Regions from separate parts of the Butyrivibrio sp. AD3002 genome, predicted to be linked through region 1. Evidence: predicted binding sites of a transcription regulator. Region 1 holds the regulator's gene; the other holds the start of a gene.
The links. Region 1 encodes HrcA, which represses chaperone genes, less so after heat shock. Its sites were predicted from a motif close to TGTTAGCACTCNNNNNNNNNGAGTGCTAACA; they were not measured.

Region 1 (15,450 bases):
ATAATGACGGGATGCTTAAGTCGGCACTGCCTGTATATGCAAATACCGAAATGATCACAATGATAATTGAAAGAATATCACTCCACATATTGGCAAGCCATGCTCCATTGCTTCCCCATAAAGGAACTGTCAGAAGCGTTAAAATGCCTATCATGGCCACCTCAGCAAAAGAGATGATATTTACAAGCTTCATTCTTCCCTGGATTTTATATGAATTCATAAGAAGGTTCAGGAATACATTAAACAGGGAAAACCAGAAACCTATAGTAAACATAGTCCTTCCCATTTCATATATTTCGGTACCCGGACTGAAGAAAATATCTGAAAGCCGAGATGAAAAGACAGCCAAAAATGTCACCACAAGCGTAGTACATGCTACACCAGCCACTAAAGCAGTCTTAAACACATCAATGAACCCTTCACGGTCCTCTTCACCATAGTAAAGGCTGGTAAGCGCAGAATGCGCACTGTAACAGCCTACTGTGACAGCCCCCACCAAACCACACATGGCAACTAAAACACTTGCAACAGCTATGCTCTCCACGCCCACATATCTAAGCAATGAATAATTTATGAGACTGTTTTTGACAAAAATCCCGATATTAAACAGAAGAGTGGGAGCCCCTCTTCTTACAGCCTCTGCCAATAATTCTTTATCAAACGCTGTCTTTTCAATGTGAACAGTCTTCTCCTTATTCGTATAAGCAGGTAAAAGTATAAGAAAAGCAACAAGACTGCTCAGGGTAGATGCAAGTCCTACCCCGAATATCCCAAGGATATTAACAAAAAGGACATCAAAAACGACATCGCAAAAGAACAGCGCAGTTGTAGCTATATAGGACCTTTTAATCGCATTATTAAAAGAAGCAACTGAAATAAGAAGAGAGCTGAGGGCAGCAAACAATAAGTTAAATGAATATCCGGCAATATACTGTTCAAGAAGTTCTTTTGACTCTCCTCTTGCGCCCAGCAATCCAGCAAGAGGAATTCTTGCAATTAAAAGCGCAATAGAAATAGCAGCCCAGATAAAGGCAATTGTTATAAAAGAGCTTGTAAAAAGTGAAGTAACTTTATCCTGCTTACCAGCTCCAATAAGTGTGCCTATCAGTATTTCTGCTCCTGCAATTATTACAAATGCCAGTCCCGAAAGTACCAGCACCGGCGAGAACAGACCTACCGCTGCCAGAGCATGCTCGCCAAGAAATCTGCCAATCACGATATTATCGATAAAGCAGCAGATATTCGAAACTACATAAGCCACCATATTCACCAGAGCAAGTCTCACATATGATTTCCATATAATGGAGTGTTTAGTTGTATTGTTTGTTTTCAAATCTGCCCACTCTCCTTTTTATCACGTATAGCATAAATATGCCGGCTAAATTGAGGCTTCATAACTATATATCTACAATTCAGTACCAATAAAAAACACACCCTAAGAAATCACTTCCTTAAGGTGTGAAGAACAATACTCTATAAGATTTTCACCAAAAACACATCAATAACACAATACGTCATATAACATTCCTCTAATAATTATTATCTATTCCATCTCCTCTAAAAACAAATTAAAAAAGGATAAAATAATCATATCGAATTCTGTTATCCTTCTGACCTCGGGCTCAGCCTTCTTCGGAACAGTTTGTACCGGGAGACAGGGATGTCGACCATGCTCAAAGAAGCACAGGAAGAAGCAAGACGGCAAAATGCCGAAAGAAAGCCTAACGGGAAGAAGAAAAAATCCGTGTTTTTTTCCTTATCAACACTTGTAAAGTACTATGGGACTATATAACACAAGGGAAATCATAAGGGAAAGGTAAACAACCGCAAATTTAGTATTTACATGGGTTTGCGGATGATGAAATAATAAATTGTAACGAGTTATAAAATCCTTGGGAATGGTTCATTCCCAATCGGAGATTGGAGGGGTAAACCATGTTAGAAATATTAAAAGCGAGGTTTCAGGATAATAAGAATCTTCATATGGAACTGAGTTGGCTTGACGTAGAGAAACGTTTGCTTGAGCATCAGGGCTCCATGGATGTTTTGAGAAGGATGGAGGAGAGCGGCGGAGAACCGGATACCATCGGCTATGACGAAAAGACGGGAAAGCTAATTTTCTGCGACTGCGCAAAGGAGTCCCCTTCTGGGCGCAGAAGCCTGTGCTATGACGAAAAGGCATTACAGGGGCGTGCTAAAAACCCGCCGTCAGGCAGCGCCGAATGGAAAGCAAAAGAAATCGGCGTTTTGATCATGACGGAGGAACTCTATCGCCGACTGCAAAGTCTCGGGGAATTTGATTTGAAAACGTCAAGTTGGATCACTACGCCGGATGATATTCGCGACAAGGGCGGTGCATTGTTCTGCGAACGACGTTACGGAAGGGTTTTCACATTCCATAACGGGGCGGATTCGTACTATTCCGTGCGCGGGTTCAGAGGTTATACGCTTATATAAATTCAAATTTGTGATTAAATTTCAGAATAAATCAGAACGATAACTTGGCAGTTTGTCTTACGAGGAGAGCAGTTCATGTGTTGTTTACAGTAATTCTTCCAATCTTTATATTTTTCATAAGCTTTTCATTTATCACCACGTTGTGCTGCGGCAGGATAACATGCTGAAAATAATCCCCGTCTCCGCTAAGCAGGGATCCCAGATCATCTTCATATCCTGAAAAATCGATATTCGTCGCCAAATCTTCGGCATATTTTGATGCAAGTTTTTTCCTGCACAATGCAAAATAAATAAGCGACTCATTAAGCCCTGTTTTCTTAAGCTGAAGAGGACTCATTTTCTGATACATTTCATCTGCTTCTGACTGTGCAGCTTCTTCCTCAGAGGAGCTTAATGCCATACCGGCCTTTTGTGCTTCGGCGTAATAGATTGCATGTGACAAATACGTATTGATAGCCGTTTTCATAGCCAGTTCACTGACAAACTGTGAATCTAGTCCGGCAGAAAAATGCGTGTTCCACCAATGCAGCGGGTCCTCGGGATCATATAAAACAGCCTGTTTTTGGACGAACTCTTCAGTCGTATATATGTAATAGCCAAATTCACGCAGTGTCAGACTGTTATCGTCCACGGAAATTATAACTTCATCAAGATGGTCCTCATATTTGAAGACTGTTGCTGTCTTATAAATCTGCGCCCCAATGATTGCAATGATACTGGTTATTATCAAAATTATAATGATCTTTTTCTCATTACCACTCATATAGATCTGGCTTCCTTTTGAGCTTGAATCATTTATTGCATCTCATCTTCATACTACTACAATTTCTCTGCGAATTACATTGCAATAGCTAAAACCACGTCTGCCTTACTTCACGGGAACTGCATAAAAGTCAGGAGGCAAGCGGCATCGCGAACAAATTAAAATTTCATTATCCCCGAATATATGGTACTATTAGGGAAAAGTTAGCACTAGGAATGAGGACATCTACATATGTGTGGAATATCAGGACTTTTGAAGTTCTCAGGTGATGCGCGCGCGAATATCCAGAAGATGAATGACCGCATGATTCACAGAGGACCTGATGATGATGGGATTTATGTAAGTGAAAATAGTGAAGTGGCGCTTGGACACAGGCGCCTTTCTATTGTGGACCTTTCCAAGAACGGTGCCCAGCCTATGGTCAGCCATTCCGGGAACCTTGTGATGGTCTACAACGGCGAGATATATAACAACAAAGATGTAAAGAAAAAGCTCCTGGATGACGGTTTTGCAGCGGCGGGAGATTTCAGGGGAAGCTCGGACACAGAGGTTCTTCTTGAGGCGATCGAGCACTACGGAATGAAGGAAGCCCTTTCAATGTGCAAGGGCATGTTCGGCATCGCGGTTTATGATAAGAGAAATGAGACAGTTACTCTTGCCAGAGACAGAGTCGGAGAGAAGCCTTTATATTATGGAAAAGTTGCGGGAGCCTTCGCTTTTGCTTCCGATCTGGGGTGCCTCAGGGTTGTGGATGGCTTCGACAATGCCATAAACACTGACGTTCTTGATATCTATTTTGTGGAGGGCTATATCCCTGCACCTTACACTATTTATAAAGGAATAAACAAGCTTGAGGCCGGAACTTTCATGACAGTCAGCTTAAAGGACCTCGGTACACAGACCACTACCTACTGGTCTATGAAGGAGACCGCCAAGAGAGGTCAGGAAAATCCGTTTACCGGCAGCAGCGAGGAAGCGGCGAACGAGCTTGAAAGACTTCTGAAGGAATCAATAAAAGGCCAGATGGTTGCGGATGTTCCTGTCGGAGCCTTTTTATCAGCGGGAATCGACTCCAGCACGACGGTGGCACTTATGCAGTCACTTGAGCCCGGGAAGGTTAAGACCTTCACCATCGGCATGGAGGATAAGGCCTACAACGAGGCGATTTACGCAGCTGAGATTGCAAAGCACCTCGGCACCGAGCACACTGAGCTCTATATTACGGAAAAAGATGCCAAGGCCGTTATTCCCGGACTTGCGCATATGTTTGCCGAGCCTTTTGCAGATTCATCACAGATTCCCACATATCTTGTGAGCAAGATGACGAGGGATCACGTGACCGTATCCCTTTCCGGAGACGGCGGAGATGAGCTGTTCTGCGGCTACACTTCATATGAATCCATCAGCAGAATCTGGGGGAAGATGCACGGCGTGCCCTATCCTATAAGGAAGGTTGCTAGCTCGATAGTCTTGAATTCACCCCTTAAAAATAAAGATATTTACAGAATAAAGGGGACACTCCTTGGCGCCGAGGGACCCGTGGATATCCACAGAATGGAGCATGAGACGGATCCGCTTACAAAGAGGATTGCGCTTAAGAGAGGAACCATTCCCTATAAATACACGGAGCTTCCAAACGGATTTCTTGAGGAAGTGAATCACCAGTGCATGCTTATGGATATGCTGGTCTACCACCCCGACGATATCCTTGTGAAGGTGGACAGAACAGCGATGGCGGTATCGCTTGAAACGCGTGTGCCGATGCTTGACAGGGATGTGATTGAGTTCGCCTGGAGCCTTCCGATTCAGTACCTTCGCGACGACAAGGTGGGTAAGAAGGTTCTTCGTGACGTGCTCTACCGCTACGTTCCGAAGGAAATGATGGAGCGCCCGAAGAAGGGCTTTTCGATTCCGATTGAGAAGTGGCTTCTTGACAGCGACCTCCGCGACTGGGCCGAGGGCCTTCTTAATAAGGAAAAAATCAGGCAGCAGGGTATTCTTGACCCGGAGGTTGTCGAGAAAATCTGGACAGACTTTACCGAGAGGGGCATCTACAGGATCCAAATCTGGTACATCCTGATGTTCCAACAGTGGTATGAGGAAGAGTTTTTATGATAGGTGCAGAATTTATTAAGGGCTACGGCCTTGGAAATCAGCTGTTTTTCTATGTAGTCACGAGATGCATGGCCGAGGAGCGGGGCGTCCCCTTCGGGTTTGTGAACCCGGGGCAGGTCGGCAACGTTTTCCATTCTAACAAAGGCATGTATTTCATGGACATAGATCTTGGAACTGAGATCCCTCGTGAAGATATGGACAAATTCACGATTTTCCATGAGCAGGATGACAGACTTTTCATGGGGAATTCGGTTCATGACATGACCAATGGCTGCTATATTTCGGGGGCTGACCTGAGGCTTTTTGAAATTGAAGACAACACGCTTATATACGGGAATCTCCAGGATCAGTCCTATTTTGAGAAGTACCGCGATAAGATTAAGGACTGGCTCCATGTGAAGGAGGAGGCAGAGTCCTACGAATACACCGCGGACGACCTCTGCATCATCAATATGAGAGGCGGCGAGTATACGAGCTGTCCGGAGCTTTTCCTCGACAGAAAGTACTGGTTAAACGCCATCGAAAATATGAAAAAAGTGAATCCGAATATGCGGTTCATGATAATCACCGAGGATGAGGAGGCTGCCAGGAAGGTGCTTCCCGAGTATGAGTGTCACCACTTCGACATGGGCAAGGACTACGTCACCATAAAAAATGCGAGATACCTTATTCTTTCGAATTCATCCTTTGCGATGATGCCAGTTATGTCGAGCACTGAATTGAAATACGCGATTGCTCCGAAGTATTGGGCAAGACACAATATTTCCGACGGTTTCTGGTCATCGGAGCAGAATATTTACAGCTTCCTTACCTATCAGGATAAAAAGGGAAGGCTCTTTAGCGCCGATGAATGCAGAGCTGAACTGGCGGAATACAAGAAGCACTCAGCACTTTATGCAAGAAGAAATGTAAGGCCGGGAGCGGTAAGGGAATTTTTCCAGAATATAAGGAGAAGACTTTTGTATGGAGTGTTCTTCTTTAAGAAAATGTGGCGATCCTTATTAAGGAGAACCGGAATAATAAAAACCTTCGGATAAATAGAGGATATATGAATAATACAAAGAAGCTGCAGCTTCCGAGAGTCACGATTGCAGCGATGACAAGTGTAGATGTATATGAGACCGTGCAGGCGATGAAGTACAGCATGCGCGATATCGAATTCGGCGACGCGGTCCTGATTACGGATAAAAAGCCGTTTTATCTTCCAAAGGACATACGCTTCAGCTACACATCAAAGCTCGATGACATCGACAAATTCAATTACAAAATGGTATATGAACTTCGCGATCACATTAAGACGGACTTTGTTCTTATTGTGCATGCGGACGGCTTTGTGATACATCCGGAAAACTGGGACGAGAGCTTTCTTAACTACGATTATATAGGCTCTCCCTGGCCTCTTCCGAAGAATGACTATGCCTACAGGGACAGCGAGGGCAACATCTGCAGAGTCGGAAACAGCGTATCCATAAGGTCGAAGAGACTTCTTGATTATCCTAAGGAGCACGACCTTCCCTGGGTTAAGGTATATGACGGCTTTTACAACGAGGATATTTTCCTTTGTTGTCACTGCAAAAATCAGATGGAAAAGGACGGCCTTAAGTGGGCTGATTTAGATAGCGCGGTAAAGTTTGGAAGAGAACATCCGCTTCCCGAGAACAAGGGAGTGGAGCCTTTCGTTTTTCATAAATGGTGGGGAGAAAATGAGGGATATCCGCATTTCTACAGCCCTGCGAAGAGATTCAAGATGGCCGTAAGGCCCTTGCTGTTCTGGAGAAGAAGTGAAAAGTGGAAGAGGGAGCACAATATAACATGAAGTTTTCGGTAATAGTGCCTGTTCACAATGCTGAAAAGTACATAAGTGAAGCGACGTCTTCTATAGTAAAGGCCGCTGAGGGGATGGAGAACAGTATCGAGGTTCTTCTTATTGAAAACGGCTCCACAGACAGAAGTGGCTATATATGCGGCGAACTTGCAAACCGTTTTCCATTTGTAAAGACGGTGCATATGGGACCCGCGTCCGCCTACGATGCGAGGCAGGAGGGAATAAAGAGAGCTTCGGGAGATTATCTTGTTTTCATGGATGCTGATGACGCCGTGGCTCCGGGGATATTCACTGAGCTTCAGAAAGCGGCTTCTAAATATGAAAGAAAAGGTAAGAGGCCTGAGATAATCCTGTATAACGCGGCCGAGATGAGCACTCCGGAGTCGAAGATGTTTCCTTTTCCCTTTAAAGAGGGCAAGATTTATTCGGGCGACGGCAAGAAGAAGTTCTATGAAATAATGTGCTCCGGTGATATGCTAAATGCCATGTGGAACAAGTGCATAGGAAAAGAGCTTGCGGGCCGCATCGAGGAGACGGTGAACAGGAAGCTCAATTACGGAGAGGACCTTCTGCAGACCGCTGAAATAATTGATAAAGCAAAAAGCATTGCATATCTCGACAGGATACTGTATTTTTACAGAATAAACGAAGAGGGGCTTACGGGCGGTTATCATGAAAACTTTATGGAGAACCAGGAGAAGGCCTTCGAGGTTTTGGACGATTATGCGAAAAAGTGGGCAAAGGGTGGTTTTACTGAGGTTATAAACGAGCGCAAGACCCTGACCTGCACGATAGGCATGAAAAAGCTTATCTATTCGGACCTTCCTTTTTCCGAGATCAAGCGGAAGATGAAGGAGATGATGGGGTCCGATTTTTATAAAGAGTATGGGAAGGGCAAGCTTCCGTCCTGGGCATCCGAGGAGGATGCGTATGTTTACAGGTATCAGGTGGCGGGTATGCCGGTTTTGCGGCTGATGCTTCTTAGCAGGAAGACGCGCCTGAAATCCCGGATTAAAGCGAGGATCAGAAAAAATGGTATATGATTGCATTCCATTTTTTAATGAAGTGGACATCCTGAGGCTTAGGTTAGAAATCCTTAGCCCATACGTGGATAAGTTCATTATAGAAGAGTCAACAATGACCTTCTCAGGTGAAGAGAAGGAGCTTTGCTTTGAAAAGAACAGAGATCTTTTCAAGGATTATCTTGACCGCATAGAGTATGTGGTGGTCACTGATTCGCCGGTGGATGCGTTGACCCACGAGAGGGATTATTTTCAGAAAAACCGTCTGATAGAGGGGCTGAAGAAAGTCGGCGCGACGAGCGACGACATAATCCTGTTCGGTGATGTGGATGAGATTCCAAATCCCAAGGTTCTTACGAAAATCATAGAGAATTTTGATAAGACGAAGGTCTACCACCTGGCGCAGAGGAATTTTTATGTGTTCCTCAATATGGAAGAAAAGTCAGGAAAGCTGCTCTCGATTACCGGAGAGTTCCCGGAGGTTGCGGAGAGCGACAGGAAGTGGCTTGGAACAAAGATTACTTCCATAGATAATATTCCGCGCGAGGGAATCGTAAGGCTACGCGATCTGGTGTCACCCTGCGATAAAAGGTCTGTCAGAGTCGCTGACGGCGGCTGGCACTTCGGCTACATGGGCGGAAGGCACGAGACCAATCCCGTCGAGAGGATAGGCGTCAAGGTAAAAGCGGCTGCGCATCAGGAATACAACGACCGCGAGATTCTGGCTGAGACCATGGATAATCTGGTGCTCGGCAGGGACATCTTCGGAAGGGATGCGAGATTTGAGCGTACGGAGGTCGACGGAAGTTATCCGGAGTACCTTCTTAAGCATATAGGAGAGTATGATTATCTGGTAATGCCACCCATTACAGCTTTTTCAAGGCTGTATCATAAGCTGGATATTACGGTGGGAAGGTTCATCAGGAAGGCGTACCATAAAATTAGAAGGATGCTTATAAAGTAACAAGTAGTTATGCCTTCTCCATTTATGGAGAAGGTGTCAGCGAAGCTGACGGATGAGGAGTATGAAAAAAGTATGAGCACAACATTATCTACGAGAATGGCGGCGGTAAAAATGTCCCCGACCACGGCTCTCTTCGGAAAGGTGGAGGAGCTTAGGCGGAAGGGAGAGGACATAGTTTCTCTCAATGTGGGCGAGCCCGATTTCCCCACGCCGGACAATATCAAAGAAGCGGGAATACGGGCAATCAATGAGAATTTCACCAAATACACCACCGGAAACGGTATCGCATCGCTTCGGGAGGCGATAATCGAGAAGATGAAAAAGGACAACGGCGTCACCTATGAGATGAATGAGGTGGCAGTGACCGTCGGTGCGAAGCAGGCGCTGTTTGGTGCGCTGTGCGCTGCTGCGGGCGAGGGTGATGAGGTCATAATCCCCATTCCGTGCTATGTCAGCTATCCCGATATGGTAGCTCTTGCAGGCGCAAAGCCCGTTCTTGTGAAGAGGAAGGACGATTTTTCTCTTGATCTTGAAGCCATTGAGAGTGCGATAAATGAGCACACCAAGGCTGTTATAATATGTACCCCGGACAATCCCACCGGCAAGGTTTACGGCGAGGATGAGCTGAAGGGGCTCTCTGACCTTGCGATCAGCAGGGATATCTTTGTTATTTCCGATGAAATCTATGAAAAAATAATATACGGTGAGAATCGCCACAAAAGCATTTCAGCGTTTGAGGGGATGAAGGACAGAACTATCGTGGTTAACGGTTTTTCCAAGACATACTCCATGACAGGCTGGAGACTTGGATACGTCTGCGGCAGAGCCGATGTCATTGGCGCAGCGGTGAAGGTGCAGAGCCAGACAACGACCACACCTCCCAGCATTTCTCAGTATGCGGCGGTTGAGGCGCTTTGTGGGCCCCAGGATTCTGTCGAGCTCATGAGATCAGAGTTTGAGAAGCGCAGAGACTTTGTTCAGGAAAAACTGCGTGAGATACCCGGTGTCATCTGCCATGAGATCCAGGGAGCCTTCTATGCGTTCTTCGATATCCGTGCTTTTCTCGGAAAAGAATACGAGGGTTACGGAATTATAGATGACGATACACGATTATGCGAATATTTGTTGGAAAAATATGGTGTTGCAATGATGCCCGGAAGTGCTTATTTTGCCCCAGGATTCGTGAGAATTTCGTTTGCGTCCTCCATGGAAGTGCTTAAAAAGGCGCTTTCAAGAATAGAATCTGGTCTAAAAGCGCATAAATGTTGACTTTTTTTAGAATATGTACTAAACTCAAAAACGTAATGATAAATTTGCAAAAACGCATAACACGCGTTCCTTACGGAAAGAGAGGGAGATATGGCTGAAGACAAGTTGAGAGAAGCAGCTTTAAAGCCGATTGCGACTATCAAGAAACCGGTAATTGCTGCAGAAAAGAAGGATGAAGTAAAGCCTGCTGAGGCAGAGGCACCTAAGGCTGAGGAGAAGAAGGCTACAGCAGCTAAGAAGCCCGCAGCAAAGAAGGCAGCAGCTAAGAAGCCCGCAGCAAAGAAGGCTACAGCAACTAAGACAGCAGCTAAGAAGACTGAGACCAAGGCAGCTGATAAGAAGGAAGAGAAGAAGCCCGCAGCAAAGAAGCCTGCAGCAAAGAAGGCAGCACCTGCTAAAAAGGCTACAGCAACCAAGGCAGCAGCCAAGAAGACTGAGACTAAGGCAGCAGCTAAGCCCGCAGCTAAGAAGCCTGCAGCAAAGAAGGCTACAGCAGCTAAGAAGCCCGCAGCAAAGAAGACAACAGCTGCAAAGGCTCCTGCAACAAAGACAAATATCGTTCTTCAGTATGCTGATAAGAGCGTTACATATGACACCTTTATCGAGAATGCCAAGAATGTATGGCAGTATGATATGGGAAGAAAAGTTTCCGAGATCAAGACTCTTGAGCTTTATGTAAAGCCCGAAGAGGAAAGAGTATACTTCGTTGTTAACGGCGAGGTTCATGCTGATTTTGGGATGTGATAAACAAGGATGGAAGGTCCCGGCCTGGCAAGCTTGCTTGCTGCAGGCCGGGACTTTATCACATATATGTAGATTATTCGTCCCCAGGGAGAAATCCTTGGGGTTTTTTATTGACATTAATAATTTATAGTGGTAATTTATTCTCAGAAGATGTTAGCACTCAATGACGTTGAGTGCTAACACATCAAAAAGGAGGTTTGTGATGCAACTGGATGACAGAAAAAAGAAAATACTGCATGCAATTGTTCGCAATTACCTCGAGACAGGCGAGCCAGTGGGCAGTAGGACGATTTCCAAGTACACGGATCTTAATCTCAGTTCGGCTACCATCAGAAACGAGATGGCGGATCTTGAGGAGATGGGACTTATATTGCAGCCTCATACTTCCGCGGGACGTATTCCGTCAGATCAGGGCTACAGAGTTTATGTAGATGAGATGCTCGCTGAGAAGGAACAGGAAGTTGAGAACATGAAGGAGATGCTTCTTGATAAAGAAGAGAAGCTTGAGAAGCTCCTTAAGCAGGTTGCTAAGACCCTGGCGGTTGATACCAACTACGCTTCAATGATCTCAGCACCCATGATCAGAAGGAATAAGCTGAAATTCGTACAGCTTTCCAGAGTGGATGAGGAACACATTCTTACCACTATAGTAATAGAAGGAAACGTAATTAAGAACCGAATGGTTGAGGTGGAGCAGGAGCTTTCCGAAGCGGATATGCTTAAGCTCAATATCCTGCTTAATACCAGACTTGCAGGACTTTCCATAGAGGACATTAACCTCGGACTTATAACTGCGATGAAGCAGGAGGCGGGTATCCACAGCGAGATAATCGACAAGATACTCGATACAGCCGGAGATGCCATTACGGAGGATGAGGACCTTCAGATTTACACCAGCGGTGCGAACAACATTTTCAGATATCCCGAGCTTGCTGATAAGGAGAGAGCAAGTGACCTCATAACCACTTTTGAGGATAAGAGCGATCTTACAAGTATCGTTGAGAATGCGCTTCAGTCCTCCTCAGAGGAGACAGGTATACAGGTTTACATCGGTAATGAGTCTCCGGTTCAGTCCATGAAGGATTGCAGCGTTGTAACAGCGACCTACGATCTCGGAGAGGGCATGAGAGGAACGGTAGGAGTTATCGGACCTAAGCGAATGGATTACGACAAAGTTGTCGGAGCACTTAAGAATATGATGAGAGCTCTGGATGATTTATATAAAAAAGAATAGAACCATAAGGAGTATTTAAGTGAGTAAGGAAGTTAAGAAGGATACAAATACAGTGTCCGGTAAGAAAACTGCAAAGGAACTTCAGCAGGAAGTTGCCGAGAAGGCTAAAAAGGTAGCTGATGCAGCAAACAAGGTTGCCGAGGCCGCAGAGGAAGAGGCTGCCGAAGCTGTAGCAGAGGCCGCTGAGAACGTAGAAGGTGCCGAGAACACTGAAAACGCCGAGGGTGAGAAGAAAGGTCTTTTCGGTAAAAAAGAAAAGAAGAACCCTTACAAAGAAAAGTTCGAAGAGATGCAGGATAAATACATGCGCCAGCTTGCTGAGTTTGAGAACTTCAGAACAAGAACCGACAGAGAAAAGGCGCAGATGTTCAACCAGGGAGCATCCAGTGTACTTGAGAAAATTCTCCCTGTTGTAGATAACTTCGAAAGAGGACTTGCTGCTGTCCCTGAAGAAGAGAAGAATTCCGCTTTTGCAGACGGAATGAATATGATATACAAGCAGCTTATGAAGCAGATTGAGGATCTTGGTGTAACTCCCATCGAAGCCGTTGGAAAGGAATTTGATCCTAATTTCCACAACGCTGTAATGCAGGTTGAGAGCGAAGATGTCGAGGAAGGATTCGTGGCACAGGAGCTTCAGAAGGGTTATATGTATCACGACACAGTGCTCAGACACAGCATGGTTGCCGTTGCGAAGTAATATATAGAACAATTTTACAAGAAATGCCACCTCAAATAAGCCTTCTCCCTTGGGAGAAGGTGGCACGAAGTGCCGGATGAGGGGTCTTGAAATTAAACGGAGGAAAATAAAATGAGTAAGATCATAGGTATCGATTTAGGAACAACCAACAGCTGCGTAGCTGTTATGGAAGGTGGTCAGCCCACCGTTATCGCTAACGCTGAGGGTGCAAGAACAACACCTTCAATTGTAGCTTTCACAAAGAATGGCGAGCGTCTCGTAGGTGAGCCCGCTAAGCGTCAGGCAGTAACAAACGCTGAGAACACAATCTCATCAATCAAGAGAGATATGGGTACAGACAACGGCCGCACAATCGACGGCAAGAAGTATTCTCCTCAGCAGATTTCAGCTATGATCCTTCAGAAGCTGAAGGCAGACGCAGAACAGTATCTCGGCGAAAAAGTAACAGAGGCAGTAATCACAGTTCCCGCATACTTCAATGACGCACAGCGTCAGGCTACAAAGGATGCAGGTAAGATTGCAGGTCTTGAAGTAAAGCGTATTATCAACGAGCCTACAGCAGCAGCTCTTGCTTACGGTCTTGATAACGAAAAAGAGCAGAAGATCATGGTATACGACCTTGGTGGTGGTACCTTCGACGTATCAATCATCGATATAGGTGACGGTGTTATCGAAGTTCTTTCAACAAACGGTGACACACACCTCGGTGGTGACGACTTTGACCAGAAGATCATTGACTGGATGGTATCTGAGTTCAAGGCTAAGGAAGGCGTAGACCTTTCAAGCGATAAGATGGCTATGCAGAGACTTAAGGAAGCAGCTGAGAAGGCTAAGAAGGAACTTTCTTCTTCTACAACAACCAACATCAACCTTCCTTTCATTACAGCTACAGCAGAAGGCCCCAAGCACTTTGATATGGATCTCACAAGAGCTAAGTTCGAGGAGCTTATCCACGACCTCGTAGAGAGAAGTGCTATTCCGGTACAGAACGCTATGAAGGATGCAGGCCTTAACTATTCAGACCTTGGAAAAGTTCTCCTTGTAGGTGGTTCAACACGTGTTCCCTGCGTAGTTGAGAAGGTTAAGCAGCTCACAGGACATGAGCCTTCAAAGAACCTTAATCCCGATGAGTGCGTAGCAGTAGGTGCAGGTATCCAGGGTGGTAAGCTTGCAGGCGATACAGGTGCAGGCGATATCCTTCTTCTTGATGTAACACCTCTTTCACTTTCAATCGAGACAATGGGTGGTGTTGCTACAAGACTTATCGAGCGTAACACAACTATTCCTACAAAGAAGAGCCAGGTATTCTCAACTGCAGCTGATAACCAGACAGCCGTTGATATCAACGTTCTTCAGGGTGAGAGACAGTTCGCTAAGGACAACAAGTCACTCGGACAGTTCCGTCTTGATGGAATCCCTCCGGCAATGAGAGGTGTTCCGCAGATCGAGGTTACATTTGATATCGATGCAAACGGTATCGTTAACGTATCCGCTAAGGATCTTGGAACAGGTAAAGAGCAGCACATCACAATCACAGCTGGCTCCAACATGTCTGACGAAGATATCGATAAGGCTATCAAGGAAGCTGCTGAGTACGAAGCTCAGGATAAGAAGCGTAAGGAAGGCATTGACGCTAGAAACGAAGCTGATTCCTTCGTATTCCAGACAGAGAAGGCTATCCAGGAAGTTGGCGACAAGATCGATCCTTCTCAGAAGCAGACTGTAGAGGATGACCTCAAGGCTCTCAAGGATACTCTTGAGCAGACTAAGGATCGTGAGCTTACAGACAGCGAGATCGACACAATCAAGAGCCAGAAGGAGAAACTCATGACTGATGCTCAGGCTCTCTTCGCTAAGGTTTATGAGAGTGCTCAGGGCGCAGCAGGTGCTCAGGGTGCAGGCCCTGACATGAGCGGCATGGGCGGCTCAGCTCAGAGCTCAGATGCAGGTAATGCAGACGACGTAGTTGACGGCGACTACAGAGAGGTTTAATCCGTTTTATAAAACTTTAATAATATAAATATTGCTAATGCCCAATACATCAGATAAGATGTATTGGGCAATTAGCGTAAATTAGGAGAGACACATGGCAGATCAGAAGCGCGATTATTACGAGGTCCTTGGAGTTAGCAAGGGAGCCAGTGATGATGAAATAAAAAAAGCATACCGTGTGCTTGCAAAGAAGTACCATCCGGATATGAACCCCGGAGATGCAGCTGCAGCAGACAAGTTCAAGGAGGCATCCGAGGCGTATGCGGTTTTGAGCGATCCTGAGAAGAGACGTCAGTATGATCAGTTCGGTCACGCTGCATTTGAGGGCGGTGCCGGCGGATATGGCGGATTCGACTTCGGTGGAG
Region 2 (15,450 bases), on a different contig from region 1:
TCATGTCATAGACAGTCATCTCGCCGAAGCTGTAATCACAGGCGATAACCGCATGTGACAGAAGATCATCGGGCTGATAAAGCATGTAGTGATAAAGGCTGTCCTCATAGCTCTGATAAAAGATATTCTTAACAGGAAGCGAAAGTGCTCCCGTAACCTCGGATAAAACCTCTATCATTCTGCTGTCCATGGTCCTTGTCGTAAATGCGATGGCATCTACCATGTCCATTGACAGTTCCATCGAGAGCAGGGAAAGTGTTCTTTTTACAAAAAGAGTCAGAAGCGAAACGGGATCATAGCCTGTTCCGTCTACATTCACACGCTTCCCTGATCTGGCAGCTTCAATAAGGCCGTCAACTCTGACGCCCTCCTCCGCTTCAATCTTAGCGATGGCTTCCTTTCCGTAAAACCACTGGTTAACGTCCTTGCGCTTACATAAAACAGTAGGGATATTGTAAGCCTCTGCGCCTGCAAGGGTTGAGAGTGTCTCCGGAAGGTCGGAATCAGACGCAAGAAAACTAATCTGCGAGACATCCTCTCCCAGATCGTAACCAAGTACATATCTTCTTGCGTTTTTTGATTCTTTGAAAAATTGCATTGTGCCCTCATCCGTCAGCTACGCTGACACCTTCCCCCACAGGGGGGGAAGGCTTTATAACATCCTAAATAATTTATTGGTCATGAAACGCTTTCTGTAATACTCGGAAAGGAGTCTGTCCACAGTATCGTAATCCTGAAGCGTCTTGCCGATCATAATGTCGTTGATTATAGAGTAACGTCCGACAATGGTCTCCTGAACTATATCGTTCTTGGAGATAGCTCCGCTCTCCGTCAATTTCTCACCGCGGCCGTTGTAGTTCTCCTCGGTGATGTAATACTGGATCTGCTCACCAAAGAAGAGTATAAATGAGGCGTCATATATACCTCTGTACATCTCCTGCATAGGTGCGGTCTTGTACTCCTCGTTCTCGTCCTCACTGGAGATATAGTGAACGATACACTTGGTCCCCGGTGTGGTTCTGTACTCGATTATTGACTTATCGCAGAACTGCCCCATCTGCGGAAGCTCGTTCTGATAGTACATGAAAAATGAAAAGTACACATTCTGATCCAAAAGCCTCTTTAAGAAGTCCTTCACAATCTCCTTGTCAGGCTTAAGGCCTACGTGGTTAGCCTCGGTAAAGCTCCTAAGGTATGCCATTCTGCACACATCAAGTAGCTCTACGCCCTCCTTCGAAAGTGTGGCAATTCTCTCAAAAACATAGCTGTCCGTAACCATGTTGTCCACGAAGTAATCGTTGGCCGATTTTGCAAGAAAAGCTCTCTCAAGCTCATCTCCGCCGCCGCTCTTTTCCACATAGCTTCTGAAAAGAGTAATCTTATCGCCGATGTGTGCTCCGGTGTAAAGTATCTGAGTAAGAATTCTCTTAGACAGTTCAAATACATCAACACTTAGATTGTTCGCGGTTTTCCAGAGGTCTCTCATCTCCTTGACGGTTCCGCTATAGTTTGCCGCAAGGAAAGTCAGAAGCTGCTCATCATACTTCGCATGAGAGAACGCATACCAGGCTATCTTAGCATTGTCCTCAGTATTCTCGAGCGACTCATTATCCATAAGTCTGCCGAAAAGTCGCATAACAATTCTGGGATCAAGCTTGTGCGTGCCAAACCTGTGAACCAGCTTATAAGCCTTATCGTAGTTACCTGACATAACCATGAGCTCAAACATCGTGCTTCTGTCAGCAGTTCCGAGATCCTCCATAGTAACCTCATCCATGTACTCCGCAAGCTGACGCTCAAAGTTATTTTCATAATAGAACCTTATAAGGCTCTCTCTTATATGCTTTCTGCAAATGGACCTGATCTTGGGATCACTGGCAAGCTCCCTGAACCTTCCGACATTTTCCATCGTGATGGTATAAGAATTTTTCTCAATATCACAAAGGAAAAGCTCCACGCTCTCAGATCCCTTCTGGATATAAGGCGTTGCATAGGATGCAAGCTGTCCCACCAGCATGAGCTTTGAATTTATAAATGGTATGCCCTCTGCAAACCTGTTGTCATCGGCATCCGCAAGGAAAACTGAGTAATCGCTGCCATACAAAGGAACATAGGCAACTCCGCCCGCAAGCGGATACTCCACCTCTTTTTCCAGCTTGTCGTAGACAACAATCACCTTGGTCATGCGCTTGTTGTCAGTCCTTATCTCATTGCTGTATAAAATTCTCAAAACCTTGTCGGCATTGCTGGCATCAACCATCTGCCTCGTGAGCAGATTTTTATATAAATATCCGAGATCCTTGTTAATCCTCCCCTTGTCCACCTGCTCTACGAGATACTTCTCAATCTGAAGCCTGTAGGAATCATAGATATCAGGATACTCGTCTCTGTGTTCATGAAGATACCTGTAGAGTATCGCATTCTTTTCATAATCAAGATTGCTCTGATAGGAAAAGAACATGAGTACCATCTTGGATATCTCGCAGGGAAGCATTCCATCCTCATCGAGATAAATGGCAGCCATATAGTACTCATAAAGCCTTGTGATATGAAGCTCCTCCTCAACACCGAGGGCATACCACTCGAAGGATTCGGGATCTGTTCTGTTCCCCTTTATCAAAAGCGAACATATTGCTTCCAGCGTAATCTTATCGGGATTAGTCTGATAGCAGGCCATGAGTATCTTGCACAGCTTCTCATTGTAGCCGCGCTCTCTGGAGCCTATGTAAACTATCTGGTCTATCAGATTCTGCTGAAGAACGCCCTTTTTCACTCCATAGGCAAGAGTCTGAAGTTCAAACTCCGAGGCCTTGGTAAGAAGTGTTGGCGACTCAAACATAAGGTTAAGTGCTTCTATAAAAATAATCGGGCTTCTGCAGCCGTCCTGGAATTGCTGCTCCATAAGCACCCATCTGCTGGTGGGGCTGTTAGCATACTCCTCCGATATGTATAAAAGAAGCCATGCGATTCTCCAGCTATCTGAATTTCTGGAGAATATACCTTCCATCATTCTGGATACTTCGTTGGTCGCATACTCATCTCTCTCAACAAGAGTAGTGAGATATAGATAATAACAGTAAAGGGTATCGTCGTCCGGATACTCCTCCTCCAGAACCGGCTTCATCTGGTCGAGTATCCATTTACCCTCGCTCACTCTCGATGCTGTAATCAGATACTGAGCTGTATATAATCTGAAAGCGGGATCCTTGGCATCCACCGCGTTCATTCTGTTAACAAGTTTTCCGCTCTCCGAAAGCCAGTCCCTTGAACCAATCTTCTTAAATCTGAAATCCTCATAGAGCTTAACAAGTTCTACTATGAGCTTTTTCTTCTCCATCTGTATGGATGAAAGGTGTTCTAATCCGAGATTCACCTTGGCGGTAACAGGAATCTTAACCTCCATATAAGGAGTTCTGAAGGTTATCAATCCAAAGTTATTGCCCTCATGCAAAAGACTTGCATCCACACGAAATTTAAAAAAGCAGTTATTTCCGATAAAATCGCTGTCGGTAAGGTCAAGAGAATCCGTGGAAAGAAAATCTCCGTCAAATTCAACTTCAACGCGCGTATACCCCCAACCGTTCCTGGAAAGCATCACGGTATGCTCCGAAACAGCTGTCGGATTATCTATTACAATCTCAGTCCTGTCGGGAATATAGCTTATCGGCTGTTTCTTTTTTATGGAAATAAGAAACTCCTCCATGTTCGCTTCGGACATGGGGACAGAAGAAAGCCCTCTGTACAGACTTTCAAAGCCACTCTCATTCTCCTGAAAAACATCGATAAATTCATCGGAATAAAAGAGTTTTCTTGCTTCATCCCAGTCGGTTTTTGCAAGATTTACAAAGTGAAACATGTTGCGAATCGGTCCCATACTGGACATCACGTGACTAATCTCCACGTTCACAACAAAAGGAAGCTGATATTCTCCCTGATTGGATATGACGGAGAACTCACCCTTGATGACATCACCGGCGCTAAGCCCCGTGCCATCAAACCTAAATCCCACCTCATATTCATAACCGGAAAAATCAGCTGTCAGAACCTGCATACGGAGCTCAGAAGTAGAGATGAGCCCTTGCACAACCTTGTCCTTAGGTCCATAGATAATGAAGCTCCCTTCACAGACCTCCCCCGGTTTAATATTTAATTCCAGGCGCGGAAGTGAGAAGCTGAGCGTTCTTTCTATATTATCAAATTGTCCATTTAATAAGCGGTCAATTACACTATTCACGTAAAGAATTCCCCGAAAGAAAACATATTCCAAATTATTATAGCACAAAAAACACAAAGCCACCCATACAATTGAATGTATGGATGACTTAATTTACGAAAATCCTCTGTTTGTTTTTACATATATAATTATACGTTATATGGCGCACATCACTCCTGCCTGAGAGCTTCGATAGGATCCATCTTCGCCGCTCTTCTCGCGGGATAAATTCCAAAGAACAGTCCATCGGCTATCGAAATCGCAACAACCATAAGGACGTTCATCGGACTGATTACCGGCGGGAACGACATGAAATTCTCCGCAATTTTTGTAAACAGAAAGCCCATAAGCATTCCGATCATTCCGCCTATCAGTGTAATGATCGCAGACTCTGTCAGGAACTGTATCAGAATGTATGAGGTTCTGGCTCCGAGAGATTTCCTGATTCCGATTTCTCTGGTTCTCTCTGTAACCGTAACCGTCATGATATTCATAACGCCGATTCCACCGACTACGAGCGAAATTGCAGCGATGAGAGCAACTACAAGTGTCACGACATCAAGAATACTGGTATATGCTCCTGCAATGCTCGCAAAAGACTGAATCTGTACTGCTCCTTCGCCTCGAAGCTCAAGCATATTTTCGGTTACACTTTTTACTTTAAGAGCTGTCTCGTCCGCCATCCCCGGATTGGTATAAATCTTAAAGCTTGTAATCTTATCCCCGGCAAGCCCGAATCTTCCGGTCAAAAGAGCATACGGTACATAAATTGAGCAGTAGTAATAGGCCTCTTCTTTTTTCTTTATAGCTTCCTTTGCAGATTCAATGTCTTCATCACTGCTCTTTGCAACGCCGACTATCATCAGATCAACACTCTTGGCCCCGATGTCGACCGTAAATGTCTTATCAACAACATCATCCGTCCTGAACAAAAGGAGAGCATCCTGCTGAGAAATTACACATACTGCCGTTCCGGCTTCCGCCTCGTCATCCCTAAAGAATCTTCCGGCATGCATTCCTTTCGTCTCTTCATGCGAAATATCAGCAGTTCCGCCGGTAATTCCAAGTTGCCTGTCATCCTTACCATCATTATAGGTTCCGTCCGAGTTGATAGTCATTGTTATTCCCTGCATCTCAGGAACGGCATCCTTTATCCTTTCAAAATCTTCCGGTTCCAGATATCTGTCGGTTTTCTTGGGATCAAGATTGATTGTTACTCCGCCGCTTGAAATTTCATCAAGACTGCTGTTTACAAAGACCTTCATTCCGTTACCTATTGAAAGTATTGTTATAACAGAGGATATACCGATAAAGATACCAAGCATGGTAAGGAAGGTTCTTCCTTTATTCTGTTTTATACTGGAAAATGCGCTTTTTATGTATTCCAATTCTTACCCTCATCCGTCAGCTTCGCTGACACCTTCCCCCCAAGGGAAGGCATCTATCAATTCCTTGCAAGTGCGTCTATCGGCTTAAGTTTTGCTGCTTTTCTTGCCGGATAGATGCCGAAAAAGATTCCTATCATCATAGAAAAGAGCGTTGCTCCTATTACAATTTTGAAGTCTATTATAGGTTCAAGATCAAGAAGTATGCATCCTACATAAGCACCCGCTATTCCAACGATGACGCCCACGATTCCGCCCATCAGGGAGATGATAGCGGATTCAGCCAGGAACTGGATCAGAATAGCCTTTGTTCTTGCACCGATTGATTTTCTTATACCTATCTCTCTTGTTCTCTCAGTCACAGTAACAAGCATGATATTCATAACACCTATACCGCCGACCAGAAGGGATATGGCCGCAACCAGTGAAATAAATGCTGTTATCGCTCCCATAATAGAGTCTACCTGGCCTGATACATCTGACATACTCATGTAATAAACCGCATCCTGTCCGCGAAGTCCAAGTCTGTTCTCAACAAAGCGAACAATACTTTTAACAATAGTACCGGGCTGAGTATTATCCCAATATATCTCGACAGTATGGAATTCAGAGATGTCCTTACCAAAAGCTCTGGCATAGGTTGTTAGCGGCATCTCAATCATAGCTGTATAGGAGTCGGTTTCCATATCAATCATCTTGGAAATCATCTCACTCCAGTTTTCTCTTATTCCGATGACCTCCAGCTCGATAGAACTGCCACCAACGGTTAATTCAAAAGTTTTACCAAGTGCATCGGCTGTTCCGAAAAGATGCACCGCATCATTTTTCATCATGACGCAGACTCTTGCTCCCTGATCCACCTGATCATCGGTAAAGTAGGTTCCCGTCTCAAGCTTGGTCAGTGTGGATTTCTGATAATCAGATCCGGCAGCAGTGATAAGCGTATCATAAGCACCTCTTGGTCCTGAAGAAACGCCGTATTCATTGTCATAAAATGTCGCACTGACCCCGGGGAAGTTGTCCTTGATTTCTCTTATATCGTCGTTATTAAATCCCCTGTCCGCAACCGACATATCAAGATATATATCCGCAACGTTTCCGCCTATAGCATCAACCTCGTTTCCTACATATCTTGCCATTCCGTTTCCTATGGTAAGCGCCGCGATGACCGAAGCAATTCCGATTATGATTCCCAGCATCGTAAGAGCTGTTCGCATCTTATTGCCAAGAATATTTTTTATGGCACTTTCTATATATTCAAAAAATGTATCCATTACTCGCTCATCTCGATGACTTTGGTTCCTTCGACAAGGGTTGTGGGATCGGTGGTAACGATGGTATCACCCTCGCTGACACCTTCCTTTATCTCTGCATCTGTACTGGTGGTAAGTCCCAGAGTAACAGGCTGTCTCTTAAGAATTCCGTTATCAATAACAAATACGAAATCACCCTCAGAATCAGTTCCGATGTACTCATAAGGAAGGACAAGAACACCCTCTGCCTTCTCGGTGTGAATCTTATTAGTTGCTTCTACTCCGAGAATAATGCTGTCATCGGGATTCTTTATCTTAATTTTGCCATCAACAACAGGAACTCCGCTTGCGTTATTCTTAGCTGTTCCGGAAATCTGTGTCACTTCGCCTTCGTACTCATTGCCGTTAATCGTGACATCCACCTTCTGTCCCTTCTTGATCTTACTAAGATCTGACTTTGAAATCTGGATATCAACTCTGACATCATCGGTACTTTCGATAGTCATGATTTTGGTTCCGGGAGCAACTGTTGAACCCTCGTTTGCACCAATCTCTGTTACTACTCCTGAAAAATCAGCTTTAATTCCGCCCTCTGCCTCTTCAATGTCAGTGATGGTATTTGTACTCTCTAGCTCCGCAAGCTCTCTCTGAGCTGCAAGTGAGCTCTTTTCACCTGAAGTAAGAGCACTCATCTCAGCGGATGACTGCTCGGAAAGATCCTGCTTTTCTTCATTCAGGGCAGTTATCTGTCTGTTCCACTCCTGAATCTCCGGATCGTTTGACAACGCATACTGGACATCGGAAATGGCATCCTGAATCTCTAGTGCCATCTGGCTCTCGCCGTCCTCTGTTCTTCTCTCATTAGGTGCTTCGTTTTTCTGTACAGCATCATAGCTGTCTGAAACCCTGTTCTGATCAACGTCCTGGCTTACCTTCTGAAGGTCTGTCAGAGTCTGATTCATTCTGGAAGTCTTCTCTGTAATCTTGTCATTGATTGCATCTATCTCATTTGTAATCTCGTCAAGACGATTGTTTATATCGTGAATGCTTCTTCCTTCAAGAACATCAGTAGCCTTATTGTTCTTTTCGATGCTTCCGCTGTAGCTGCCGTTTGCCTGCTGAAGATTGAGCTCAGCCTGCTTCTTTGTCTTTTCAAGGTCAGCTTCATCATAGGTATAAATAACATCGCCCTTATTGACCCTGTCACCTTCCGACAAACTAAGTGTTCCGATCGGTGCCTGAAGCTTCGCGTAATAGCTCTTTGTCTCGTCAGATGCAACATTTCCGCTGATTGAAACGATGACTTCGATGTCTCCCTTTCCGACTGTAGCAGTTGTGACCGGCGTAGGAGCATTTTTTGCCTTTATATTATTGAAAACCACCCAGCCGATAATCAGCACTATAAGTCCCAGAACGATAAACTTCACAAAGCCCTTCCTCTTACCGGGAGTATAGCTTGGCGTGTCTTCTTTCACAGCATAAGTCTTGGTTTCCTGCGAAACTTCTGCCTTTACATCCTTTGCCGCATCTACCTTAGCTTCTCCATTTACTTCCTGTGTGTCCTTTGAATTCTTCTTTTTCCCCAAAACCAAATTCATAATTACTTGTCTCCTCGTAGTCTAAAAACAAAGCCTTTCATGTTACAAAGTAAAATTCTCGTTTATCTCATCCTTTGCGATTTTTCCGTCGCTTATGGTTATAATCCTCTTAGCCTGTGCCGCAATTCCCGGGTCATGGGTGATAAGTATCACCGTTCTGCCCTCGGCATACAGATTTTTAATAGTAGCAATAATCTCTCTGCTGGAACCACTGTCAAGGTTACCTGTAGGCTCATCCGCAAGAAGTATCGGCGGAGCCTGCGCTATCGCCCTTGCTATAGCAACTCTCTGCTGCTGACCTCCTGAAAGCTCCGCAGGTTTGTGCGTCATACGCTTCCCAAGACCAACATGTTCCAAAGCTGCTACAGACAACTCGCGTCTTTTTCTCTTGGGAACACCTCTGTACATAAGCGGCAGCTCAACATTTTCAAGCGCAGTAAGTGACTGAATCAGATTAAATCCCTGGAAGATAAATCCTATCTCCCTGTTTCTGACATCTGACTGTTCATCGTCACTCATATGGGAAACATCCATTCCATGGAGCAGATATCTCCCACTTGTAGGTGTATCAAGACACCCAAGCATATTCATCAGTGTAGATTTTCCGGAACCGGATTGACCGATTATGGCCACGAATTCCCCTTCTTCTATTGTAAGGCTCACATGATCAAGAGCCCTGACTTCATTCTCCCCGGGATTATAAATCTTGCATATATCCCGTACCTCAACTAACGCAGGCATTACTCCTCCCCTTTGCTTAATTGGACTGTTCAAAAAACTTTTTACATAGCAAGGTTAAAATAAACCATCTACCATAGTATATAACGAAACAACTTCTATTGTATCTTCATTTATTAAAAAATAAATGATCTTTTTTCCTGATTTCAAGGGTAAATTTATCATATATATAAATACAGACCGAAATGTACACTTATTTCGGTCTGTTTTACACTTAAAAATATTTTCCCAAAATATGAGAAATAATTACTTAGCAAGAAGCATCATGATATCATTACTTCTCTGAACGAACTTAGTCATGGACTCAGCGTCGAGAGGTGCATTCTGGATGCGGGCAAGGTCATAGAGCTGCTCGCAGATTGTGCTTACGTTCTCACCGTCCTCGTTGTCCATAACATATTTAACAAGAGGATGGTTAGCATTGAGGATAAGAGTCTGGCCGCCCATACCAAAGTCGCCCATCATCATTCCGTTTGCTGCATACATCTTCATCATATCCTGCATACGGCGGGTATCCTCAGATACAGTGAGCATTGAAGAAATCTTCTTATCCTTGAGCTTTTCAACCTTAACAACAAGCTGTTCGTTCTTAAGAGCCTTCTTCATCTTCTCGCCGATGTTCTTCTCGATCTCCTCGAATTCTTTCTCAGCCTTCTTGGATGTTCTGCTCTTAAAGGTATCTGTAAGATCAGCATCGATTCTCTGGAATCTGATGTCCTGATTCTTGGACTCAAGCTGCTGAATAAAAGGCACATCTATGTTGTGATTTAAGATGAATGCATCCATCTTCTGAGCCTTGAACATGTTGATGTACTGGCTCTGCTGCTGTTCGTCTGTTACATAGTAAATGGTGCGGGGTTCCTTTTCCTCGTCTTTCTTGTCATCGGCCTTGTCAGCTCCGTCTCCGCTTACTGTATTGCCATTCTCATCTACTACTTCAGCTTCTACTGTATTACCGTTCTCATCCTTAGCTTCCTCAGCTGCGGCAGCCTCCTCAGCCTCCTTGTTGATCTGGAGTGCTTCGGGAAGTGTGAGATATTTTCCATCAAGGTTCTTGAAGAGGATGTAGTCATTCATCTTCTCGCAGAACTTGTCGTCCTTGAGGCAGCCATACTTGATGAAAGGAGAAATGTCCTCCCAGTACTTATCATAGTTTTCCTTATCTGTCTTGCAGAGACCTGCAAGCTTCTCAGCTACCTTCTTGGAAATGTAGTCTGAAATCTTCTTTACAAAACCGTCGTTCTGAAGTGCACTTCTTGAAACATTAAGAGGCAGATCAGGGCAATCGATAACACCCTTAAGGAGCATCAAGTACTCAGGGATTACTTCCTTGATATTGTCAGCGATGAATACCTGGTTATTGTAAAGCTTGATTACGCCCTCAGCTGACTCGAACTCCATGTTGATCTTAGGGAAGTAGAGGATACCCTTTAAGTTGAAAGGATAGTCCATGTTAAGGTGAATCCAGAAAAGAGGCTCCTTGTAATCGCGGAACACCTTTCTGTAGAATTCCTTGTACTCATCATCGGTGCAATCCTTGGGAGTCTTTCCCCAGAGAGGATGTGTATCATTAAGGAGCTGAGGTCTCCTCTTGATCTTGAGTTTCTTCTCCTCTTCCTTTTTCTCCTCTGAAGTCTCGCCATCTTTAGCTTCTTCCTTCTTCTCAGGCTCGATGACTTCGATTACAACATCATCATCGCGCTTCTCGGATTCCTTGATGGTCTCTGTGCCTTCCTCGTTCTCTCTTGAAAGGTAAATCTCATAAGGCATGAATGAGCAGTATTTCTCGATTACTTCTCGAGCCTTGTACTCATTGCAGAACTCAAGGCAGTCATCTGAAAGGTGAAGAGTAATAACTGTACCTACGTCCTCCTTATCTCCATCCTTCATCTCGAAGTCTGAACCGCCGTCGCAGGTCCAGTGTACTGAAGCCGCATCTTCCTTATATGAACGAGTATCGATCTCAACATAATCAGATACCATGAAGGTTGAGTAGAAACCAAGTCCAAAGTGTCCGATAATCTGGTCTGCATTTGCCTTATCCTTGTACTTGTTAAGGAAGTCTGTAGCACCTGAAAAAGCTACCTGGTTGATGTACTCTTCAACCTCTTCAGCTGTCATACCGATACCGTTATCAATAATCTTTATTGTCTTATCCTTATCGTTAAGAACAACGTCAACACGGGGTTTAAAGCCATCGGGAAGTGTATACTCTCCCATCATGTCCATCTTCTTGATCTTTGTGATCGCGTCACATGCGTTGGAAATAACCTCACGATAGAATATGTCGTGGTCTGAATACAGCCACTTTTTGATTATAGGGAACATATTCTCTGAGTTGATTGAAAGATTACCTTTTTTCTCCATTGTAGTGCCTCCATTACTATCGCGAAGCGGGATGAAAACCGGCCCCTCCGCGTTTTTTATTAAAATATTATTGCGGCGTGTTCTACTAAATATAGAATACCCACAAATATGAGTTTAAGACTGTGAGAGACAAAAGTCAATAAAAAATTAGCACTCAATTGAAGCGAGTGCTAATAAACGGTTAATTCACGAATTGAAGGTGTATATTGCATAATATACTGCTACGGAAGTATAATTATTATATACTTCTACAGAAGTACTTTTGTGGTTTTAGGAGATTATTTTTATGGAGATGACTATATATCACGGTTCTGTGCAAGTTGTAAATAAGCCTGTTTTCGGCTATGGGAGAGATGACAATGACTATGGCAGAGGCTTTTACTGTACAGAAGATCCTGAGCTCGCCAGGGAATGGGCAGCAATAACTGATAAAGGAGGATTCTTAAACACATATCGTCTCAATACTGAAGGTCTTAAGATCCTGCGATTGCTGAGTCCTGATTTTCATATTTTAAACTGGCTCGCCATTTTGCTTGCCAATAGAAAAATAAGATATTCAAGTCCTATAGAAAAAAGAGGCGCGGAATATATACTTGATAATTATCTTCCCAATACAAAATCTGCTGATGTTATCATCGGCTATAGGGCTGATGACTCCTACTTTTCTTTCTCGAGAGCATTCCTCAGTAATACCATAACGCTAGAGCAGCTCTCATATGCCATGAAATATGGTGATCTTGGCAAGCAGGTTGTGCTAATGAGCAAAAGAGCATTCGACAGCATCACCTTTTGGGAAGCCGCACCTGTCAACGGACTTATATACGCGCCAAAGCGTATAAAGCGCGATGCTGACGCCAGAGAATCATATCAGAAATTGTTGGGAAAGGAACAAACTGAAGGTATCTATTTAAATGAAATTATACAGAAAGGAATAAGCGATGAACAGCTGCGCATACTCTGAGTTATATTTACATGATGCCATGAGTAATCTTGGCGAGCTTGTAGAATACTTGGTTGAAGCAACTCCCGATATCAAGCCTGACGATTTTTTTCAGATGATGATTATCAGCGGCTTTGCTGAACGTTTTGAAAAGGGCGATCCCATGGTTGTCAGCGGAATGTCCGGCACTGAGCTTCATCACAGAGTTTTGGAGACCTGCGGATTCTCTGACAGAACCTGGCCTGAGCCTCTTATTCGCTTCGATACCGGGGTGGATTACTGGTGCGGATACATTCTTGCCTACTATCAATGGAAGAAAAATATCAGTTTTGCCAGAATATTTGAATCCCTAAATTACGAGAAGCTGGCAAAACTATATAACACAGGCCATACCACCTCAGACGACCACGCATTGCTTTTGATAGAAAATGTCTCATTTTCCGTTGCAAGCAAAACAGTAACACGAATCCAGGCATACAGAAAACTCATAGGTTTGTCCCAAAAAGCTCTGGCGGATGCTTCCGGTGTGAACCTGCGAACCCTTCAGCAATACGAGATACGCGATAAGGATATAAATAAAGCCTCAGCAGAAAAGGTCCTCTCTATGGCAAGAGTATTGAAGTGTAGACCTGAGGACTTAATGGAAAAGTGAATTTCTACCAGGTTATCAACTGAATATTCATTTCTATCATTTAATTACTAAAAAAAGTTCCCGGATATAAGTTTTTAGGCTTACATCCGGGAACAACCTGTAATTTTAGTATTTATAGTATTTTTTTATCTTACACTTCTTCACTTTTGTTTTCATATTTTTATTATCATAAAAAGTTCCGGTAATCTTCGTATTTTTTAATGTGAATTTTTTACCTGAATAATTGCTTACATCTCCGCCAAAATTACATTTTATAATCTTTACATTTTTAGCACTCGCCATCTTGGGTTTAGATGGGTCTTTTATAGTTTGAAATGCAAAGTACCAATTAGATGTTCCCTGCTTTACACAAGTTACTTTGGTGTTTTTAATAGTAATATTCTTACATACTTCATCTGCTGGAATTTTTCCATTTACTGCATTGGGCTCTATATTTATGCCGCAACTTGGTTGAGCACCCTTGGCCTTCAAAATCTTGCAATTATCTATAGTTACATTATCTGCATCAACTATAGCTATATTGTTTCTTCTGTTATTTGAAATCGTACAATTGGTAATGGATACTCCATCACATCCATAAAGACTATCCTCAAGGTTCATGGATCCAAGATAAATACCATCTCCCCAGTTGTTACAAATTGTCATATCAGAGATGGTAACATTCTTACAATCTATTACTCCGATGCCATGTCCATCAGCTCCGGACTTTCCATTAGATGATCTATCTCCAGTGATCTTCCCGCCAGATATTTTGAATCCATCTGCTTTAACACTTATAACGCAGTATTCACCGATAGTAGTCGGCTTCACCTTTAGTTCCGTTCCTTGGGCAAGTTGGAATGATATGTTTGGCTTAGTAATATTAATTCCAACACCATAGCCGTCGAAATCCAAAATATTTATGTCATATGTTCCGGAGTCAAAAACAATAGTCCCACCACCGGATCCAATTGTTTCGGAGATAAAGTTATTAATATCAGCCGTATCAGACTTGTTATCATCAGGCTTAATCCCATAATCAGAAAGCTTATAAGTGTTTTCCGCCTTAACCTCTCCTGCCGGTACAGATACCGCAAGCATAGGAACCGCAACAACTGCCGCCATTACCAAAGATACAAATTTCGTTCTAACCCTCATAAGAAACCTCCTTAGGAAATAACGTTGTTATTATAATATTAACAGAGGCGCAAATAATGCGCCTCTTAAATAATTATGAAATTTAATATACGTTTCATTCAGAAAAATGTTTGCGATAGATATCGAAAAAATCGCTGCCACTGCCATCGGATGTTTCTGCTATATGAATTTTATCGTACAAGCCCTGGTTAAGTATCTTTGAAAGATCCGATGCAAAAGCATCATACTGCTGTCCAAATACTTCCCGCTTTCTCTCCTCAACAATCCTTACCTTGTTGGCCTCTGTTTCTTCCCTGTTGAAGGTACTTATACATTTCAATATAACGTATGAATCCTGAGCTTCAATTACCCCGCTTATCTCTCCGTTATCGAGGTTAAACGCTGCAGTCTCAATCTCGGAATCCACATCACCCTTACCTATGGAAACAGTTCCCTCCTCAGCCTCATTATATTTTTCCATGAGTACACTGAAGTCGGTTCCCTCTCCCAGTTCTCTTTGTATCTGAAGTGCGGTGTTTCTGACCGCTTCCTTCTCAGCGCCCTCGAGCGGAATTTTATCTCCCTTGGAATCAAGCTTCCAGGTATTAAGCACTATCTGCTCAACCGTAATGGTTCTGGCTTCGTCGTCACTTATCTCGGGATTGATGTCTCTTATAATGTAGTTATAGAGCTTATCCGCAGTGGCATACTCTGTGTACATCGCCGTCAAAGTCGCTTCGTCTATATCTCCCATCATCTTCTTTTCATCATCGCTGAGTGAAGATAAATACTCGGAAGCGGCCACTGCTGCAGTACTGATTTCGGATTCCGTGAGTTCAATTCCTTTCTCCAAAGCGAGAAGATTCATTGCTTTTATCTGAGATATTGCAACAAGGCACTTATCCTTAACATAGCTCTCCATGCTGCCATCGCCTATGTTCACATTCCAGATTTCACTGCCAAAGCCTTTTTCATAAGTCTTCTGAGAATTATAAAGGTACACCAAAAACTCAGACTCCAGGCATGATTTGTCCTCTATTCTGAAGAGCTCATTTTCCTTAAAACCTGTGGTAAATACAACTCTGGTATTATCAAGGGCAGCGCATCCTGTCAGTGAAAAGGTCATAGCCGCAGCCATCGCAATTGCCACGGCAGTTTTCCGGATTCTGTATATTCTGTTTTTCATAA

Region 2: htpG (molecular chaperone HtpG) is a predicted target of HrcA. The motif match lies at 11,700-11,730, and genes of this name have one in related genera.

The regions. Positions count from the first base shown of each region.
Region 1 covers NZ_ATVV01000002.1:149,411-164,860, reverse strand. Annotated here, with positions in the region: gene G596_RS0103135 (MATE family efflux transporter) at 1-1,333, opposite strand, end outside; gene G596_RS0103125 (DUF4256 domain-containing protein) at 1,936-2,457, shown strand; gene G596_RS0103120 (hypothetical protein) at 2,531-3,220, opposite strand; gene asnB (asparagine synthase (glutamine-hydrolyzing)) at 3,452-5,335, shown strand; gene G596_RS0103110 (glycosyl transferase) at 5,332-6,372, shown strand; gene G596_RS0103105 (DUF5672 family protein) at 6,384-7,151, shown strand; gene G596_RS0103100 (glycosyltransferase family 2 protein) at 7,148-8,203, shown strand; gene G596_RS0103095 (hypothetical protein) at 8,193-9,146, shown strand; gene G596_RS0103090 (pyridoxal phosphate-dependent aminotransferase) at 9,171-10,415, shown strand; gene G596_RS25155 (DUF6465 family protein) at 10,506-11,159, shown strand; gene hrcA (heat-inducible transcriptional repressor HrcA) at 11,362-12,393, shown strand; gene grpE (nucleotide exchange factor GrpE) at 12,413-13,093, shown strand; gene dnaK (molecular chaperone DnaK) at 13,205-15,085, shown strand; gene dnaJ (molecular chaperone DnaJ) at 15,180-15,450, shown strand, end outside.
Region 2 covers NZ_ATVV01000003.1:25,146-40,595, reverse strand. Annotated here, with positions in the region: gene G596_RS0103720 (DUF5716 family protein) at 1-598, opposite strand, end outside; gene G596_RS0103715 (DUF5717 family protein) at 653-4,234, opposite strand; gene G596_RS0103710 (ABC transporter permease) at 4,384-5,601, opposite strand; gene G596_RS0103705 (ABC transporter permease) at 5,658-6,872, opposite strand; gene G596_RS0103700 (efflux RND transporter periplasmic adaptor subunit) at 6,872-8,449, opposite strand; gene G596_RS0103695 (ABC transporter ATP-binding protein) at 8,492-9,190, opposite strand; gene htpG (molecular chaperone HtpG) at 9,434-11,554, opposite strand; gene G596_RS0103685 (DUF3990 domain-containing protein) at 11,841-12,515, shown strand; gene G596_RS0103680 (helix-turn-helix domain-containing protein) at 12,493-13,146, shown strand; gene G596_RS0103675 (right-handed parallel beta-helix repeat-containing protein) at 13,252-14,283, opposite strand; gene G596_RS0103670 (peptidylprolyl isomerase) at 14,378-15,448, opposite strand.